DNA from 4 places in the Methylobacter sp. S3L5C genome. Region 4 is predicted to be linked to each of the others. Evidence: riboswitches for the same ligand, from Rfam matches in the RefSeq annotation. Region 4 holds a riboswitch; each other region holds the start of a gene.
What was found. Region 4 has a riboswitch for cyclic di-GMP ahead of KKZ03_RS14415 (VPLPA-CTERM sorting domain-containing protein). Riboswitches for the same ligand answer to the same signal wherever they lie in the genome.

Region 1 (4,711 bases), 1.9 Mb from region 4:
TAAAACATTTCAGACATAGGATTGTGATACTGCTCGCCAATGCCAATATCGAATTTCCACGCGTAGTTTACATAACCCGTGTACTCAGTACCCGACCAATATGAAGCTCTATTGACGTTAGTGAACAAACTATAGTTGCCATTATTGGTCGTTGCAATGTCTTTATAATCTTTACCGCCTAATTGATTGTAATACAAATCACCCATTTGGCTACTGGTAAGGTTACCCCCATAAGCGACTACTGGTGTTCCAGGTAAGCTCCAATCAGTAAAGCCACCCAGCGTCAAGTTGTTAACCCAAGCTTGTGCACCCCACCAAGTCATTTTGCCTGTATTGGCATTAAAGTCATTGTTGGTGAGGGTATGGGTGCCGATACTCATGATATTATGTATTATTTGACTAACCAGATTGGTATTACCTGCCGCCTGGGTTTTAAACAAATTGGCATCAGCTGCCCAGGTGATTTTGTTGACATCGTCATAGACCATACCGCCGGTACGTGCCACTAACGCTGCTTGGGCAGTCCCGGTTGCTGCTGTACTGACCAGCAAAGCCAATACCAAGCCGTTTTTTTTATGTTGCATATTACTACCTACGAAAAATTATCATTACATTTAACGTAACCCGGCTGACCTGTAACGGCTCCGTGGCTTTCCGTCCTTATCTTGCAATAAGTTTGGCTTGTTCATCCATAAATCATGCACACCTAAATAAGTGAGACACGAGCATACAATTTTATTAAGCAGGTAACTTTGCTTGACCATAAATACCTATAGTATTTATGTAATTTTTAAACTACAGGCTGAAGATAACAGATAAAAATAGCGAGTCAAGCTTTGAATTGTAACAAAATGTAACAAGCAATCTAAATATACTAAAGCAATGAACCATGCTAAAGCGTGATTCGTGACCTGCAGTGTGTTTTGATAGTACTATTGGCTGGAATTAAGCTGGATAAACTGAACAACGTGGGAAGGTGTAATTTGTAGGGCGTTGTAAATCGGGTTAGGCGCTAGCCGTAACCCGACAAAGATACATCGAATTAAACGATGTTTTTACGACGCTTTAAACCGATTAAGCCTACCAAAGCACTACCGAATAACCAGACTGCGCCGGGTAATGGCACAGCGGCAACATCGCCAGATCGAACAGCCCATGCGAAGTTCTGGTTTAGCTTACCGATGTAGGACATAGTGCCATTTGTGGTAAGGAAGAGCCACGCTTCGCCTGGACTGCTCGCATATTCACTACCCAACCAGTACTCAGAGCTTTGGACGTTAGTGAATATATTATAACTGCCATTATTGGTCATACCTGTACCAGCACCTGCGCCATTACCGGCACCTGCTCCACCACTCGGTCCATTGGCAAACAAAGCTACCATTTCGCTGACGGGCGGGTTTCCACCAGAAGCTCCCTCGGTAATGATGGGTAGTCTCCAGTCAGTAAAGCCACCCAGTGTTAAATTGTTAACCCAGGCTTGTGCGCCAAACCAGGTCATTTTACCGGTGGAGGTATTAAAGTCAGCGGCGGTCAGTGTGTGACTGCCGTTAACTGCCGACGCATCATTAATAACCCCATTGTTATTTACGATAATCTCATTAACCAGATTCGAATCAGCTGCCGCTTGGGTTTTAAACAGATTGGCATCCGCAGCCCAAGTGATTTTATTGATTTTGTCATACACCATACCGCCGGTACGTGCCTCTAAGGAGGCTTGGGCTGTACTTGTTACTATGCTACTGGCCAGTAAAACCAATGCCAGCCTTATTTTTTTATGTCGCATGTTGTTACCTAAAAAAAACAACTATTTAATTTAACGCAACCCGGCTGGCCTCTAAAGGCTTCGTGGCTTTCCGTCCTTATCTTGCAATAAGTTTGGCTTTTTTATCCATAAATCATGCGCACTTGGATAAGTGAGACACGAGCGTGCAATTTCATTAAGCAAGCATTGGCATGTTTACAAATCACAAACAAATAATAATCGATAAAAATATAATGTCCAGTGCTAAATTGTGACAAAATTATGAAAGAATTAAATAATTATTTTAAATACACTAAAGCCATAAACTATACTGAGATATGAAATGCATCGCTCATGACTGGCAGGGTATTTTGGTGACGCTATTGAGTGGGGTTAATCAGGCAGGATGCGGGATAAAAAAATTGCGCCCATTACCTCTTACATCAGCGGTAATGCGGTTTGTCAACACGGTTGGAGTAATATGTAGGGCGTTAATAGCAAAGCGTCTTGCGCGAATGTTGGGCTTTGATCTTTTAGCGCATCAGGCTATCGCTAAGACCCACTACTTTTAATCTATCTTCGGCTCTGGCTCCCAAGCTGGAGCTTGGGAGCCAGAGCACTTGGGAGCCAAGGAGCCAGTCAGTCAAGCACCGAATTAAGCAGTGTTTTTACGACGATTTAAGCCCATTACACCAATCATGCCAGTCAAGAATAGCCAGACCGCACCGGGTAATGGCACAGTGGCAACATCGCCCGAGCGAACAGCCCATGCGTAGAGATCCTTATTATACTTTTCGTCGCTCTGCTTGCCACCCTTGATATCGAAGGCCCTCGTTTTATCTTTACCGGCATCCTCGCTCGACCAGTACTTGTCGTTCTTGACGTTAGTGAATAAATCATACTTGCTATCATCCTTATCGCCGCTATGATCCTTATCACCATTACCCCTTCCTATCTTACTCAAAACAGGGCCTAGCTGATTGGTAAATTGGTTAATGGTAGGCAGTACCCAATCCGTGTAACCGGCATAATCCAGACCGTTGGCCCAGGCTACAGCTGTTGACCACTCCATTTTACCATTGCGATCGTAGCCACTGGTTTTTGCCAGATTGGCATCGGCTACCCAAGTTATATTGTTGACATCGTCATAAACCAAATCCGTACCACGAGCAAAAAGCGATGCATGGGCAGTACCCGTTGTTGCTACGACGCCAATAATCAAGGCCAGTGCCAAACGTGTTTTTTTATGTTGCATATTATTACCTATAGAAAATCATCATTAAATGTAATGCAGCCTGACTGGCCATTAAGGCTCCGTGGCTTTCCGTCTTTATCTTGCAATAAGTTTTGCTTTTTTATCCGTAAATCATGCGCACTTAACTAAGTGGGACACGAGCATACAATTTTTTTAAGCAGGGAAGCTGACCTGATTATAAGTACTTAAATTTTTTGCTGTTTCAAAACCGTAAATATAGAATAACAGATAAAAATAGTGCGTCCAGCTTTGAATTGTAACCAAATGTAACAAACATTTTTACATATACTTAAAGTGGTGGGCATGCTGTAAAGAATGAAGCGCGTCGTTGGTGACTGGCGGGTATTTTGGTGACGCTATTAAGCGGGGTTAGTAAGGCAGAATGCGGGGTAACGGGATTACGCCTGTTACCTCTTGTGTATCAGCGGTAATGCGGTTTTTCGGTTACTGTATCTTATGCAGAAACAGTGTATTACTGTTGCTGCGAACTTTGTAATTGCATTTTTACCAATTGCGCTCTTTTTTGCTTCGCACGTTCCAGTTTTTCCGCCTGTTCTTTTTCTTTACGCAGACAGTGCGCATCATAACGGCGCTTTGCCAATTGAGTACGTGCGTATTTCTGCTCGTGACTTAGGGATTGTTCTTTATCGACAGGCAGTGGCACCATAATAATACAATCTACCGGACAAGGCGCTACACACAGCTCACAACCGGTGCATTCTGAAGCGATAACGGTATGCATAAATTTTGCCGCGCCTAAAATAGCGTCAACAGGGCAAGCAGCAATACATTTAACGCAACCGATACAGTCTTTCTCAATAATAAATGCCACACTTTTAGGTTTATGTTGGCCAAATTGCGGATTAAGCGGCTTGGGACTAACGCCTAACAAAAGCGCTAATTCGATAACACCCTCGTTACCACCCGGCGGACATTGATTAATGTCTGCAACCCCCGATGCAATGGCTTCAGCATAAGGACGACAGCCTTGAAAACCGCATTGTCTGCATTGGGTCTGCGGCAGAATGGCATTTATTTGATCAATCACAGTATGGACTTTACCCTTGAATATTGCTGGTATAAATAACCGGATATTGTTGCATTTATTTGCAATGAAGTTTTAAATAAATTCATTGTTGTTCAAAAGACGGCTATCCACTTTAAACGAGACAAGCAAAAAGGCTTAATCGTCCTTAATGATAAATCATCAAAAGGATCGTTCGCTGAGCAGAGTCGAAGCGGACAACTCGCTTCGACTCCGCTCAGCGAACGATTTAACCTTAAATTGTCCCGTTTTAAATGGGTAGCCAAAAATACCCAGCCGTTACCCTGTCAATAAAATAAAATCGGTGGCGCTTTCGGCAGGTTTTTTAATCATTGGATAATTGTTCCTTAAAGAGCGTAATGAAACCGGGAAAAAACCGACACTTATCTGTGGCTATGTTGAGTTTAATAAGATGATGCCTGCAATGCTGATCGGTGCTATTGTTAAGCCGTTAGAGTTAGTGGACTTTCTTTTTTTAAAATTAACAGGGAAAACTATTATGACTAAAATAAATCAACAACAGGTTAAAGATGCCGTCCGGACAGCCGTTAATTCGGGGACCAACGTGCATCAACAAGTTAAGGCGATTACCTTAACGGCACTGACATCAAGGCAACTGGATATGGATAATATCAATAGTGTCACTGAAGCAGTCGGCAAAGGTATT
Region 2 (4,711 bases), 2.3 Mb from region 4:
GGCGCCGATAGCCGGATGTTATTGCGGCATGTTTATCGCATTGTTCAGGATAAAGGCTATCAACTGGTTAATGCCGATATGACTATCATCGCCCAAGCCCCTAAAATGGCACCACATATTGTTGCCATGTGCCAGAATATTGCCGATGATTTAAACGTGGACGTTGATTGCATTAATGTAAAAGCTACCACCACAGAAAAATTAGGCTTTGAAGGTCGCAAAGAAGGCATTGCCGTACAAGCCATTGTCTTGATTGGAAAATAACTTTTATATTTATGGCACAGATATTTGGATAAGCTTATAACGTATTACAATTGCTTAGGCTTTGTAATGTAACAATGGGTAAAGTATAGGATAGCAGTCGCAGGTTTTTATTTTGAAATTTAAAGTTCATTTTAGATCTTGTTATGGAGTCTATACCTTATTATTGGTTGCATGGCTTGGATTATTCAACCTGAAGAGCGACAAGCATAAAGCCTGTCGTGAATCCATTGTTCGGTGACAACTATTTTGACCGGAACAAAGACACTGTTTTTCTTGGCTATTTTCTGTCTTTTCTCAAGGCCTTTGGTATATTTTTTATCTAATGGATGAATCAGTGTTGGATTTTGTATTTTTGAAATTTCTTCACAAACGCGCATTAAATTATAAGTAATAGTCGTGATGTCGCCATTAAATTGAGCCTTACAACTATGATTGAAATTATGTGGCACTTATGTCTATTGACGAAAACACCCTGATTTATCTGGGTTCGTCCCAGTCAAGTTAAAAAAACTTGAACATTGAGTATGATGCATCGGTGGGCAGCGTTTTTACGTTCTCAGTCGCAAATCCGTCTTAAGCCGCTATCGGTTTCAAATTGATCGAGCAACGTGCGTGTCGTCGGCATGTTATAAATCGTTTTTTCCACAAATACCCTGGCGATGACCATGCGGTTTTGAGGTGGGCGACGTGAAAAGCCATGGTTGGGGCAGATGAATTCTTCGATGTGCACTATTTCTAATGTGGTGGCTAATTTTTGTTGTTTCTCTGTTAGTGAACCCAACTCTTCTTGCAGCCATTGAAATAAAGAGCCTTGTATCTTAAGTCATATTTGTGATGAGCTGTCTCGTAACTTGCTCATGCCCTTAATAAAGTTGGATTTTATAAAATTTTATTTTATCATTTTTTGGCAGGTTGTTTCTTTTTTTGCCGTTCTGGCTACTAATTCCCTTCGGTTTAATGGGTGTTGCAAGTTCCTCAAAATGAATACGGCACAGACTATCCCAAAACAGTACTAAAGCTTATTTATAAGTCTACTCCAGAGGGTAAATTGCGTCATATCACCTACTTTTCATTTTTTTATGTCAAATAACACAGTTTAATTAATTGTGCCTCCAGTTTCGCATCGTTTTTTATTGCAATCCTAATAGTAATATTAAGCAACTCGTTGTAAGAAAAGGATTTTTATTGTTTTTTTAAGATTTGGCATAAAATCTGCTAAATAACAATAAGCCAGTAACAGCTATTGCCGCTGGTTTGCTCTCAGAAAAGAAAGTACTGCATAAATATCATGCAAAACTTTATCACTTTGCCACCCCCGTTGTGAATCGGGCTCGGAAAGCCACGGATCTTGGGTTTTACTTAAGATGGCCGGGCTGCCTTTTCGTCATTTAACGAAAGAGGGCCTCAGCATTTAGTTGATGACAATAAATCCTTAGTAAGACGCTGAGATTGTTTTCTTTTATTAAAGCGTTGGCCTCATTTTTCTTATCTCGAACTCAGGATATATCAAATGCAGTTTTAAATTAAAAAAAGACCTTTATTACACACAAAAAAGCTATTCAGCATGAGTCAAATAATTTCACTATTCCATAATCACAGCTAAAGCAGAGATTACCTGAGCGGGTCGCTGATAGTCGATTTAAGGACGAGATTATCGAGCTTAAGCCAGCACACCATAATAGCCGATCTATGTGTCGTTTTGTTTACGGTACATGAATTAAAAATGTATATAAAAGACCTGGCGAGTTGCCAGTCGCTTCAATAGTACTAAAAAACATAACTCTTTTAATCTACACAGCAAATTAGGTATTCACCATGAATCAAGTCATTACTCCAGTCAAAAAATTGTTAGTCATCGACAGCCAAGTTGGCAACTGGCAAAGCTTGGCCGCCGATGTTGGCACCGATACGGCTGTGTTAATTCTTGATTCGGGTTCTGATGGACTCGCCCAAATCAGTGCTTACCTGACGACGTTAGCCGCAAACACACAAAATTTTGTTCCGTTGCAAAGCCTGCAAATTATTTCCCACGGCAGTGCGGGCAGTATCAGTTTGGGTTCAACTACCCTAACTACTGACAATTTACAGCAATACACCAGCCAACTGGAAACGATAGGTAGTGCCTTAAACGCCACCGGTGATATTTTGCTGTATGGCTGTAATGTCGCAGCAGACCCCGTTGGGTTGGATTTTATCAATCAATTTGCGGCCTTAACCAGTGCCGATGTGGCGGCGTCAACTGACTTAACCGGCGCAACGGCCTTGGGCGGTAATTGGGTATTGGAAGCGGCTACCGGAACTATTGAGGCAATAGCCTTGCAACCGGTTTATAACGGAATATTAGCAGGTGCGGCTGTTATAAACTTTAATAAAGGTGAAGTGGATAATCCACAAGTTGCAAGTACAGCGGGCAACCTGGGCATGACCCAGTCCGCCTATGCAGGTTTTGCTAATGTTGCTCCTCAATCCGGTGGTCTTACTGCTGGCACAAATGCCGCTGGCGCTTATTACGAAGATGGCTTGGTGGTGGGTATTGTCCAGGATACTTCCAACAACATCGCCCATGTTCACCGTGGTGGAACGGTTAATGACAGAAACGTGATGTATCATTCCGACTCTAGTGGACTTTATATCAGGGCTTTGGACAGTAGCGCCTTTAGCCTGACATCACTTAATTTTGATGCGGTGGCTAGTGATGAAAATCCGTATGCTACTGGCACTTACATAAGCCAAAGTTCAGGTGAGTCAGTAACCAGCGTGGCCGGTGCCAATGATTATTGGGAAATTTTGGGTTATGCCTCGGCATTAAATCCAACCCTGGATACTGATGCCAATAGTGGTGCCTGGATTGCCCGTCAAACATTGACTAACGGTTTTAACGGTCTGGTGACACTCAGTAGCGCTTTTGAAAATATTGGCGCTTTCTGGATTCATTATGCCGGCTATCAGCAAACACCTGTAGACGGTATGCAGTTTGCCATGTCGTTGGATAATATAAATATTGCTCCTGTTAATACTGCTCCGGTAGCCGTCGATGACAGCCTCACTGCGACTGAAGACACGTTGATTATCTATACGGCAGCACAATTGCTGGGTAATGATACTGATGTTGAAGGCGCAGCCTTAACCATCGCCAGTGTCACCTCCGGCAACAACGGCACAGCGGTATTAAATGCCGACGGCACAGTCAGTTTTACCCCGTCTGCCAACTTCAGCGGTGTGGCTGACTTTAGCTATGTAGCCAGCGATAGCGCGTTGCTATCCACTAGTGCGACAGTAACTGTGACTGTCGTGGCTGTTAATGACTTGCCTACCGGCACCGTCACTATCTCCGGTACGCCGACTCAAGGCCAAATACTGACAGCAGACATCAGTACCTTGGTCGATGCCGATGGTTTGAATCCAGCAACTATTACTTACCAATGGTTTGCTGATACAGTAGCCATTAGCGGCGCAATAGCCGCTACGTGGACGTTAACTCAAGAGCAAGTGGGCAAAGAAATTACCGTTAAAGCCAGCTATACTGACCAACTACTTACCGCTGAACAAGTAACGAGTGTTGCCACCACTATGGTAGCCAATGTCAATGACCTGCCTACCGGCACCGTCACTATCTCCGGCTTGATTGAGCAAAACCAAATATTGACAGTCGCCAATACCTTGGTGGATTTGGATGGTATGGGTACTGCCCCGATTACTTACCAATGGTTGGCAGGTGGTATAGCTATTGAAGGTGCAACAGGCGAGACGTTTACCTTAACTCAAGCGCAAGTGAACAAAGTCATCACCGTTCAGGCCAGCTATACCGACGGCCTGAATAAACTTGAACAGGTATTGAGCTCTGCCACCACTGCCGTAGCCAATGTTAATGATTTGCCTACCGGCACCGTCACTATCTCCGGTACGCCGACTCAAGGCGAAGTGCTGACAGCCGCTAATACCTTGGCGGATTTGGATGGTATGGGTACAGTCCCGATTACTTACCAATGGTTGGCAGGTGGCCTAGCTATTGAAGGTGCAACAGGCGAGGCGTTTACCTTAACTCAAGCGCAAGTGAACAAAGTTATCACCGTTCAGGCCAGCTATACCGACGGCCTGAATAAACTTGAACAGGTATTGAGCTCTGCCACCACTGCCGTAGCCAATGTTAATGACCTGCCTACCGGCACCGTCACTATCTCCGGCTTGATTGAGCAAAACCAAATATTGACAGTCGCCAATACCTTGGTGGATTTGGATGGTATGGGTACTGCCCCGATTACTTACCAATGGTTGGCAGGTGGTATAGCTATTGAAGGTGCAACAGGCGAAACGTTTACCTTAACTCAAGCGCAAGTGAACAAAGTCATCACCGTTCAGGCCAGCTATACCGACGGCCTGAATAAACTTGAACAGGTATTGAGCTCTGCCACCACTACCGTAGCCGATGTTAATGACTTGCCTACCG
Region 3 (4,711 bases), 970 kb from region 4:
AAAACAGAAGTACTCGAAGAGGCGCTAAAAACTACGCGTTTTGTCCACATCACTGATTTACCCATCAATGCTAGCAATATTGCTGACACCAGTCGGACTGGACGCTTGCGCTGGAAAATCGAGAATGAAGGCTTCAATACCCTTAAAAACGGTGGCTATGGCATGGAACATCAATACGCCAGGAAAAGTTATTGTGCCCTTAAAAATTACTTCCAATTCATGCAAATGGCACACCTCATTCATCAATTGATGACGTTGAATACTCGCTTTCGAGAAGACTTCATGAAGGCTAAAAACCATCCCACCCTGAAAAGCCTTTGGGTTCAGCTTGTTTCCGCCATGCAATGCTTTGAAATTAATGAACAGGAACTACAAGGTATTAGCGGGGCTTAACTTAATGGCAGTGAAGGTGGGCCAACATAAAGTAGTGCATTTTTGCATTCATACTTATTAAGATAACCAGTAGTAAATAAGCTTCACGAATTTACAAATTAATTGTGTAACTAAACAGTGCGTAAGGCGTGCCATATCCACCTTTTTGTATGATTGGTAAAATAAATACTGTAAACAAGCATAAAAATTCGTAAAAAATTGAAACTTTGAGTTTTATAGCTTTTGTCTATGGCAACAAACCTTGGTTTTTTATGCTGATTACTTGAGAAATTAGCAAAACACCGCAAGCAATTGTGCTAATTTTTCGAGAAATTAACAAAACACTTCAAGCGATTTTTCTAATGAAATAAGGATTTATAAAAGTACTTCAAGCAATTAGGCTGATTTTTTAAGCGGTAAAAAAGAAACATCAAGTAAATAGACGGGTTGCTTTAATTATAAAAATATAATAATGCGTCTTTAACCATAGGTATATACACAAGTCTTACTGCTCCTTCTTCAAAGGGAGAAGGTTGAGATGAGGGGTATGTAACTGCTTGATTTTATTCTCCTCGGCAATTGCTCCTGCATTGTGCTGCATCCGTGCAGTCGTCATCCCAGCCCTCTCCAACAAGAGAGGGAGCTTGGCGCTTCTACAACTCATTGTTTTTATTATGAGGAGAAGTTGTGTAGATGCCTATGGTCTTTAACAAGGGGGAGGCTATATTTACAAGCCTGACCTCCATTGCGAATGAAACAAGCAGGGTACATGTTTCGTGCTTTTTGTGGACTAAAAACTTTTTATTTAGTAACCAACACTAACTCTACTTCAGCTTCGGCAGTATCAAGATCTTCCTTGATAAATTCAGGCAGGCTATATTTCGCTATAAAATAACTTTTAAGCCAGGTATTAATATCCAGTTGTTTAAAAGCCAGTGCGGCATCTATTTGCAATAAACGTTGGCGTACCAAATGTTGTGGAAGCAGAATTAATTCTATGTCAGCCATGGCCACAAATTTATCGGGATTGGCATTGCCATTGTTGATAATCTTAAAAAGTTGTTGTTTTTTTAAGCCCAAATTCTGGTTTAATTCTTCCCTAAACTCAATAAATAAAGGCAGTAAGTCACTGCCAGTGCAATCCATGTCGTGTAATTGGTACATGCGGTTTAAAAGATTACTAACGGCAAAGCGATAAAGTTCTGCTTCTCTTACAAATAGACGAGACGCCATGGTTTGGATAGCATTCCTATCATGATTGTTTAAACGCATTGAAACGATTTGTTTTTTATCGCCTTCAGTAATTCCTGGTGATGATGACATATTTCAACTGCTGGTATTAGTAAAGTTCAGAAATTACATTAAAGTCTGATTATTATTAAATATAGTTGATTATTGTGACAGCTTTATAACAAAGCATACATTTAATCAATAAGTCATCCTTTTACCATACTAATTGTGTTGACATGGACAGCTTTTTACCAAACCCAACTAGGCAACTGCAAAGCAAAGGACTTGTTTTATCACTGCCCGAGTAAGTGTATTGCAAGATTAATATATAGAGTAATGAAGTTGTCATACAAGTGTATTACATTGTCAGCAACTGTCACTGTTTTGTAATCCAAAAGATTGAACCGATATGGGATACTAGCTCCACGTTGAAAGCATCTGGAGCAGATGCCGGTTAAGCAAGGGAAGGCACTGACCATACTGACAGAAGCAGCAACAGCGCTTTATTCTTGATTCAGTATTCAGCAGTAAAGAAATAGATTTATGGTAGCGGGAGCTTAACTGCTTGGCAATAAAGCAGTGAATAATATATTGGTAACAAAGAAAGTGTAAAAGCTAAACCCGTTGCGAAGCGGGGACGGAAAGCTACAGGTCTTGAAAGATTACAAATGTTTTAAGATGGCTGGGCCGCCACATTATGCGAATTTTAATTTTAAACATAATTGGTATTAACAAATGAAAAAATTTAACAAAACTTTACTCGTTGCGGCGTTAATGATAGCTGCTGGTTCTGCTAATGCGAATATCTCTGTTCATAATGGCGATTCAGAACTGTTTATGTCGGTTTATGATTCTAGCAGCAAAAACACGTACTCTTTGAATACGGGTTTGACTATCGATGCTTTTATAGCAGCGGCTAGCAACTCTACTTATGCCTATACTCACGATCTGTCTTTAGATGCCGTATGGACATCTGGTTTTAAAGGTGCTGCAGGCTTTAATGCTGCGACTACTAGTTATGCGCTGATAGTGGGCAGCAATGTTAATCCTGATGTTTTGCTTACCTCAAGTGCAGTCGGTGGTTTGGTGCTAACTGATACTATTGACGCATTAGTTAGTAATTTTCAAATCCAAGCGGGTGAAGTTAACGCTTCCGGTTTTGATATCTCTAAAGTTGTTAATGATGGCAGTATAGCAAATACCGGACAATTTAAAGACTTTGATAATGCATTTGGCCTTCAAACTGGTGCTAAGGCTGCCGGTGCTTACGGCTCTGCGTTAGCTTTTTTTCATGCCACTAATGTTCCTAATGCAGCAGGAGACGAGCTAGAGTCACACGTAGAGCAGTTTGCCGGATCATGGACATTGGCGGGTAATACATTGTCTTTTTCTGCTCCTGCTCCAATATCCGCTGTGCCATTGCCTGCTGCAGTATGGTTTTTTGGCGCTGGTTTGATGGGTATGTTGCGTTTAAATCGTCGTAAATAAATGGTTGTATAAATCCTGTGACGGCTGCATTGTTTTAATGCAGTCGTTTCTGATGTTTTTTAATTGAGAGGCTAAAATGAAAAAAAATTTAATCCTGGGTGCTGCCATTTCGGCTGCATTATTGGCGGGAAACGCGCAAGCGATTACCGTTGATGCTAACAACTTTCCTGTTTATGATACCAGCGCAGCTGGCGATACCCGTGTGGTATATATGTCTGGCGCTTCAGCGGCCGGTACTTTTATAGAAAAAGTATTAACAGGTGCGGGTGTTGCTGCAGATCAAATTTGTGACGTTAGCCAGCCTATCTGGAAATTTAAAGACAATATTGACGGTGCGACACAAAAAGCTTATTTGTGCACGCAATCAACAACAGCGACCGGTTTAACATTGGCCACTGGCAAAGCTAACTTATTAATTTACAAGCGTGATGAAGGCGGTTCTGGTTATGGCGTTAGCCCAATCATTGCTGAAGCTAATGGCGATACTGCCGGTGCTACTATCGAGTTCTTAAAAGTTAACTCAACAAACTGTACTGGTGTAGCACCTGCTGCTGCCGGTACATTAACCAGTATTACTTGTGCTTATACAACAGGTACTGCCGGAAATAACCAATTGGTTGTTCCTGATGTCGGTGTTTCTGATGTCGATCCTGCGCAATTTCAAGGGTTAAATGCTCCTTTAAAAACTAATAATGTCACCCTGTTTGCTAATGTAACAGCTGCGGATGTTGCCAAGTTAACGGTAACACCTGGCGCTGCAGTTGTGTTTGGTGTCCCGGTAAGCATGCATTTATACAGAGCGTTACAAGGTGCTCAACTTGCCATGCATACTATTCCAGTTGCTGATCCAGTATCTGGTACAACTTGCATTGTGGGCGATGTGACAAATGCTGCTTGTATGCCCAGCTTGTCAAAACAGGAAATTGCTTCCCTGATTAAAGGTGATTGGAATAACTGGAACAAATTAATGGTCACTATTCCTGGTGTAACTGCACCTCTTGGTTTAGCAGCATGGGCATCAGCTAATCAAGCAGCTGATGCACCTGCCAACGCTACGACACATGTCTGCCGTCGTGAAAATGGCTCAGGTACACAAGCGCAATTAAATAATTTTGCCTTAAATTATCCTTGTACTACGGCTTCATCTACTACTCCTCCGGCTGTTGGAAATGATGGCCTAAACGGTAATACAGGTACTAAAACAGAATCATCTTTAGTCACGTTAATTCATGAGAACTCAACTTCTGGTCGCGTTACTGCTTGTTTGAAAGATCTGAATTTGGGTGTCGATACCGCTGGTGATGGCTTTACTAATCCATATATAACGGGTACTGCTCCTAAAACATTTCGTTGGGCTATCGGTGCACAAGCTTTAGAGAAAAAAGACGCAAATTTTGAATTCGTAAGAATCAACGGTGTTGCGCCTACGTTGGTTAACGTTGTTAAAGGTGATTATCTGGACTGGTTTGAAAATACATTCCAATACAATACTGCTCATGCAAGATTTTCTGAAGCCGGCCTGAAAACAACCATTGATGCGATTATTAAAGCGTCAACGGTACCTGCGGTAATGGGTTCGATCAATTCGGGTTCTGGCTTGTCACATGGTTTTGGTAACGGT
Region 4 (4,711 bases):
GCCATTCAAAACAAGAATATTGCTGAAGCCATCGGTTGGTTTACCAAAGCCTTAAATGAAAACCCAAAAGATCCTCAAGTGCTGGCCTGCTTGGGACAATCGCTTTGCTGGCAAGGGCAGCGCGACCAAGGCATCATTCATTTGCGTCAGGCAGGACAATTATTATTGAAAAAAGCCCGCAAAAGCCGGGATACTCAGTTATCTCTTGATATGGCTGATCAACTGCAATATTGGCATGATTATCCAGGTGCACTGGATGTCTGCAAACAAGCGGTACTGATTAATCCCGGTTTCGTCCGGGGCTTTCAATTACTGGCTTTGACTCATTCCCGGCTAAATCAAAAAAAGTCTGCTCTGGCCGCAGGTCGAAAAGCCCTGCAACTGGTTCCAGATAGCGCTATGCTGGCGATTCTGCTGGCAACGCTGGAAGCTGCAGATGGACGGACGGCAGACGCTAAAAACCGACTGGAAAAAGTACTCCAAAATCCTTTACTAACCTCTGAAGAACAATTCAGGGCACATAAAGAACTGGCTCGCTTCCTCGATAAACTGGGCGAGTATGACCAGGTTTTTGCTCATTTGCATCTATCAGCTAACGTTTCCAAACGCCTGCCTGAAGTATTACGCCAGGATGCGAAGTTGGTACCACAAATGCTGAAAACCAATAAAGCCGAATTTAACCGTGAATTACTGGGGCGCTGGTCAAACACCCTGTTTCCAGCCGATCAACCTGCGCCAGTTTTCTTGCTGGGTTTTATGCGTACCGGCACCACGTTAACCCAGGAAGTATTGGGCGCTAACCCTGATATTTTTGTCGCGGACGAAACTGATTTAATAGTTACTGTGGTTCAAGAATTAAACCGGCTTTCCCATAATCAGGGCAACGTACCAGATCAACTGAGGAAACTTGATTTGGCAGGCGTGTTGCACTTGCGGAAATTTTACTGGAACAGGGCGCATGCCTTATACGGCGACAAGATTGGTAGCCGCTTGTTACTTGATAAAACTACCATGAACACTATTGATTTAGGATTGATTAACTGTCTTTTTCCTGATGCCAAACTGGTTTTTCTGCTGCGTGATCCTCGTGATGTCTGCCTGAGTTGCTTTATGCAGACCATGATACCCACACCGTCAACCGTACATTTACTAAGCTGGCAAGATACTGCACAGTTTTATGCGCAGGTTATGGATTGGTGGATGACTATAAAACCGCAATTGACGATGGATTTTATCGAATTTCGTTATGAAGATGCCGTATTCCAATTTGAACCGGCGTTTCGTAAGGTTTTTGACTTTTTGGATGTAAATTGGGACCCAGCCGTTGTAGATTTTCATAAACAAGCAGCCGGTAAATACATTTCCAGCCCCAGCTTTAATCAGGTTGCACAACCGCTTTATTCGTCGTCGGTTGGTCGTTGGCGGCATTATGAAACCGAATATGCAAAAATCTCGGCTTGGTTACAACCGATTATCAGCTTTTATGGCTACGACGATTAATGTTCACTTGCTACTGCTTGTAAAAAAGCAAGATACCGACCCGTGCTTACAATCTAAAGCTAAACCGTTTCAAAATTTCAATAACTTTTAAAACCTGAGTGACGGGGCAACAAACCGCGTCACGTTTGACTCTAAAACAATGAACTACCAGACATAAAAAACCGCCAAAGTAAACTTCAGCGGAAGATAAAAGGCTACTTGTCAAAGAGAAAAGCTACCTGCACCATCGGTTTGTAGTCGCATAAAAATTACCTAATACAATCGTTAATATAATACCCGTTAAATAGACTCGATATAACTTAGTAAAATCGAGGCTAATTCAAACTTGATGCCTCGATTCGGCTTTACTCCATCGAAGCTATTTGCCGCCCTTCCCTGTTACCCTGACTTTTACCCGCCACTAAAAATAACTCGTTTTATTAAAAAGCGGGATATCACCTACTTTTCATTTTTTTTATGTCAAATAACATAGTTTAATTAATTGTGCCTCCTGCTTCGCACCGGCTTTTACTACAACCGCAATAACGCTATCAAGTAACCTGTTGTAAGTAAATGATTTTTTTATTTTTTTAAGAAATGGCATAAAATATGCTAACTAAAAATAATAGAATAAACCGGCAACACTATCGCAGCGGTTTTGTTCTCAAAAAGAAAGTGCTGCATAAATATTATGCAAAGCTTTATTACTTTGCCACCCCCGTTGTGAAGCGGGCTCGGAAAGCCACGGATCTTGGGTTTTACTTAAGATAGCCGGGCTGCCTCTTTCGTCAATTAGCGAAAGAGGGCCCCAGTATTTTGTTAATGACAATAAATCCTTGGCAAGATGCTGGACAGGTTAACTTTTAAAATAAGCGACAACGATCACCATGATAAAAACCAAATTAGCTAAAGCCATCACAGTGGCCATTGCCGGCACAGCACTTTCCATGAGCGCGTCTACCACATTCGCGTCAACCACAATGTACAACACCTTTACAACAACAGTTTCTACAGCTACTGATGGCTGGACACGCACATTTGACAACGGTACCACCTCACCCGGCACTGCAACCGGCCCTGAAAGTCAGGGCAACAAAGGGACTATCGTACCTTGGTTGGGAACGTCTGCTGGTGCTTTGCCTCTTGGCTACACCGGTTCTTCTCATTTAAACTGGGCCGTTCAATTAACGGGTTCTGGAGATGCTGCAACCATTTCTGCGGCTGATTCCTTGGCAAAATATGGCACAGCAGCGGAAATCGACACCGGTGGCGGTGCGTGGCGCGATAACTCAGCACCAACAACAGGCTGGAAGCATCAAACTGATATTGGTTTAGTAACATCTAATGTGGCTCAAAACATTACCTTAAATTTAACAACACTGGGTAACTTACTCCCCAGTACATTCAGCAAATTTGGTGTCACCGTTTTTGATGGCATGGACACTAGCACTGCTAACTATAGCCATCACGGATCTTGGAATAATCCTGTTATTGCAAAACCTTATACAGCCAATAATCCATTTGCAACCACAGGGCTGACTAATATCGGCTATAGCGATAATGTTGATGGGGTTAACGGCTTTACCTTTGCCGCTGAAGCCGGTCATATTTATTCCATTTACTTGGGCGGCGTTGATTTCTCAAAATGGAATACCGGCGTTGATGGTTATGCGTTAAATATTAAAACCACCTCGCCCGTTCCTTTGCCGGGTGCCGTTTGGTTATTTGGCAGCGCGTTGGCCGGGTTTGTCGGTCTGCGTCGACGCAAATTAGCGGTATAAAATCTTAAAACTGCTGATATAAACAAAAACCCGGCACATCAAATTGATGTATCGGGTTTTTGTGTTTGTAGATGATGCCTTCCCGGCCGCCTAGTACAACCCTTTCTGTCGTTTCGACATACCGCTATTTACCGACAGAAACAGGTGATGTAAGCGCTTGTCTTTTAAAACTAATAACGTCCACCGTCATGAAAAAATTGCTTTTATCAACCCTGATATTTTTGGCTACTGCCCCTCTGGCAAACGCAGCACAAGAAGGTCAACCTACCCCTCAATGTCCCGCCGCACTTACTGGCAATGCTGAAAAACTTGACCTTAATGCCTATAAAGGCAAAGTGATTTTGATTGATTTTTGGGCGACCTGGTGTCCACCCTGTAAAAAATCAATGCCGTTTTTTAACAGTTTGCGTAACGAACACGTCAAAAACGGCTTTGAGATTATTGCCATCAATGTCGATGAAAATAGCGAAGAAGCCAAACAGTTTCTTGTTAGCAATGCCGTTGATTACGTCACGGCTTTTGATCCAAAAGGCGACTGCCCTGCCAAGTTTGATGTTCAAGCCATGCCGTCGACTTATCTGGTCGATAAAACCGGCAAAATCAGAAAAATACATCTCGGCTTTCGGGATGAGGACAAAGACATGATTAGTGCACAAGTTTCGGCGCTACTGGCTGAATAACTTTAAGGATTTACATCATGCACGCTTTAACACAATGGCTTGGTGAGCAACGTCTTACCTTGGATAAGACTATGCGACCGACACTCAATGTGTTCGTTACATTCGGTAACTTATCGAACTACACGAGAAATCAATGGACTCACCGACTGGTCATCGCCCTACTCTGTAGCAGCGTGCTTGTTTGCCAAGGTTGTAGCACGGTTGCGCCCTGGCAACGGGGTAATCTGGCCAAACCGGAAATGGGTATCAATCCCCACCCCAATTTAAACAGCTTTCGTGATCATATTTTTACCAGCAAAGAAGCCTCACAAGGTGGACATAGCGGTGCAGGAGGCGGTTGTGGCTGCAATTAAATCAGACAAAAAAACTGCACTGGCGGCATTCACGACAGCGGCACTCAGTCTGCCCGGATTGACTGTCTCGGCCGCCATCCCTTCGGCACAAATACTATCCAATGTCAGTTACGGCCATTACCAGGAAAGTGATAACCGTATGCAGGTTGATATTTACCATGCCGATGCGATTATTCCGTTGACCGACCGGCTTGAATTGGCTTTTAGTCTTGATCGCGATACTTACAGTGGTGCCACGCCATCGTTTAGCATGCCGGCAAGCATGACCAATGTGGCCAAATACAAACAAAAAGCGGATGGCACAGTCTCAAATGAACTTAGTTATGTTGATGTCATATCAGCCGCATCAGGTGGTGTCACGGCAGCAGGATTAACCATACTTGGGGGTCTTAACGGTTTTCAGTCATTTTCTGATGGC

Region 1: linked by a shared signal. The riboswitch ahead of KKZ03_RS06105 (DUF1566 domain-containing protein) and the one ahead of KKZ03_RS14415 (VPLPA-CTERM sorting domain-containing protein) in region 4 are both predicted to bind cyclic di-GMP.
Region 2: linked by a shared signal. The riboswitch ahead of KKZ03_RS03520 (DUF4347 domain-containing protein) and the one ahead of KKZ03_RS14415 (VPLPA-CTERM sorting domain-containing protein) in region 4 are both predicted to bind cyclic di-GMP.
Region 3: linked by a shared signal. The riboswitch ahead of KKZ03_RS10105 (VPLPA-CTERM sorting domain-containing protein) and the one ahead of KKZ03_RS14415 (VPLPA-CTERM sorting domain-containing protein) in region 4 are both predicted to bind cyclic di-GMP.

The regions. Positions count from the first base shown of each region.
Region 1 is NZ_CP076024.1:1,323,559-1,328,269, forward strand. Features, by position in the region: gene KKZ03_RS06095 (DUF1566 domain-containing protein) at 1-584, opposite strand, end outside; cyclic di-GMP riboswitch class I at 616-691, opposite strand; gene KKZ03_RS06100 (DUF1566 domain-containing protein) at 1,043-1,786, opposite strand; cyclic di-GMP riboswitch class I at 1,818-1,893, opposite strand; gene KKZ03_RS06105 (DUF1566 domain-containing protein) at 2,400-2,999, opposite strand; cyclic di-GMP riboswitch class I at 3,031-3,105, opposite strand; gene rsxB (electron transport complex subunit RsxB) at 3,472-4,113, opposite strand; gene KKZ03_RS06115 (DUF6781 family protein) at 4,544-4,711, shown strand, end outside.
Region 2 is NZ_CP076024.1:722,404-727,114, reverse strand. Features, by position in the region: gene ispF (2-C-methyl-D-erythritol 2,4-cyclodiphosphate synthase) at 1-264, shown strand, start outside; gene KKZ03_RS03525 (hypothetical protein) at 450-713, opposite strand; cyclic di-GMP riboswitch class I at 1,563-1,645, shown strand; gene KKZ03_RS03520 (DUF4347 domain-containing protein) at 2,080-4,711, shown strand, end outside.
Region 3 is NZ_CP076024.1:2,251,362-2,256,072, forward strand. Features, by position in the region: gene KKZ03_RS10095 (hypothetical protein) at 1-393, shown strand, start outside; gene KKZ03_RS10100 (hypothetical protein) at 1,174-1,695, opposite strand; cyclic di-GMP riboswitch class I at 2,207-2,297, shown strand; gene KKZ03_RS10105 (VPLPA-CTERM sorting domain-containing protein) at 2,338-3,090, shown strand; gene KKZ03_RS10110 (hypothetical protein) at 3,167-4,711, shown strand, end outside.
Region 4 is NZ_CP076024.1:3,216,960-3,221,670, reverse strand. Features, by position in the region: gene KKZ03_RS14420 (sulfotransferase) at 1-1,500, shown strand, start outside; cyclic di-GMP riboswitch class I at 2,181-2,263, shown strand; gene KKZ03_RS14415 (VPLPA-CTERM sorting domain-containing protein) at 2,367-3,260, shown strand; gene KKZ03_RS14410 (TlpA disulfide reductase family protein) at 3,449-3,940, shown strand; gene KKZ03_RS14405 (DUF4266 domain-containing protein) at 3,958-4,293, shown strand; gene KKZ03_RS14400 (DUF3570 domain-containing protein) at 4,280-4,711, shown strand, end outside.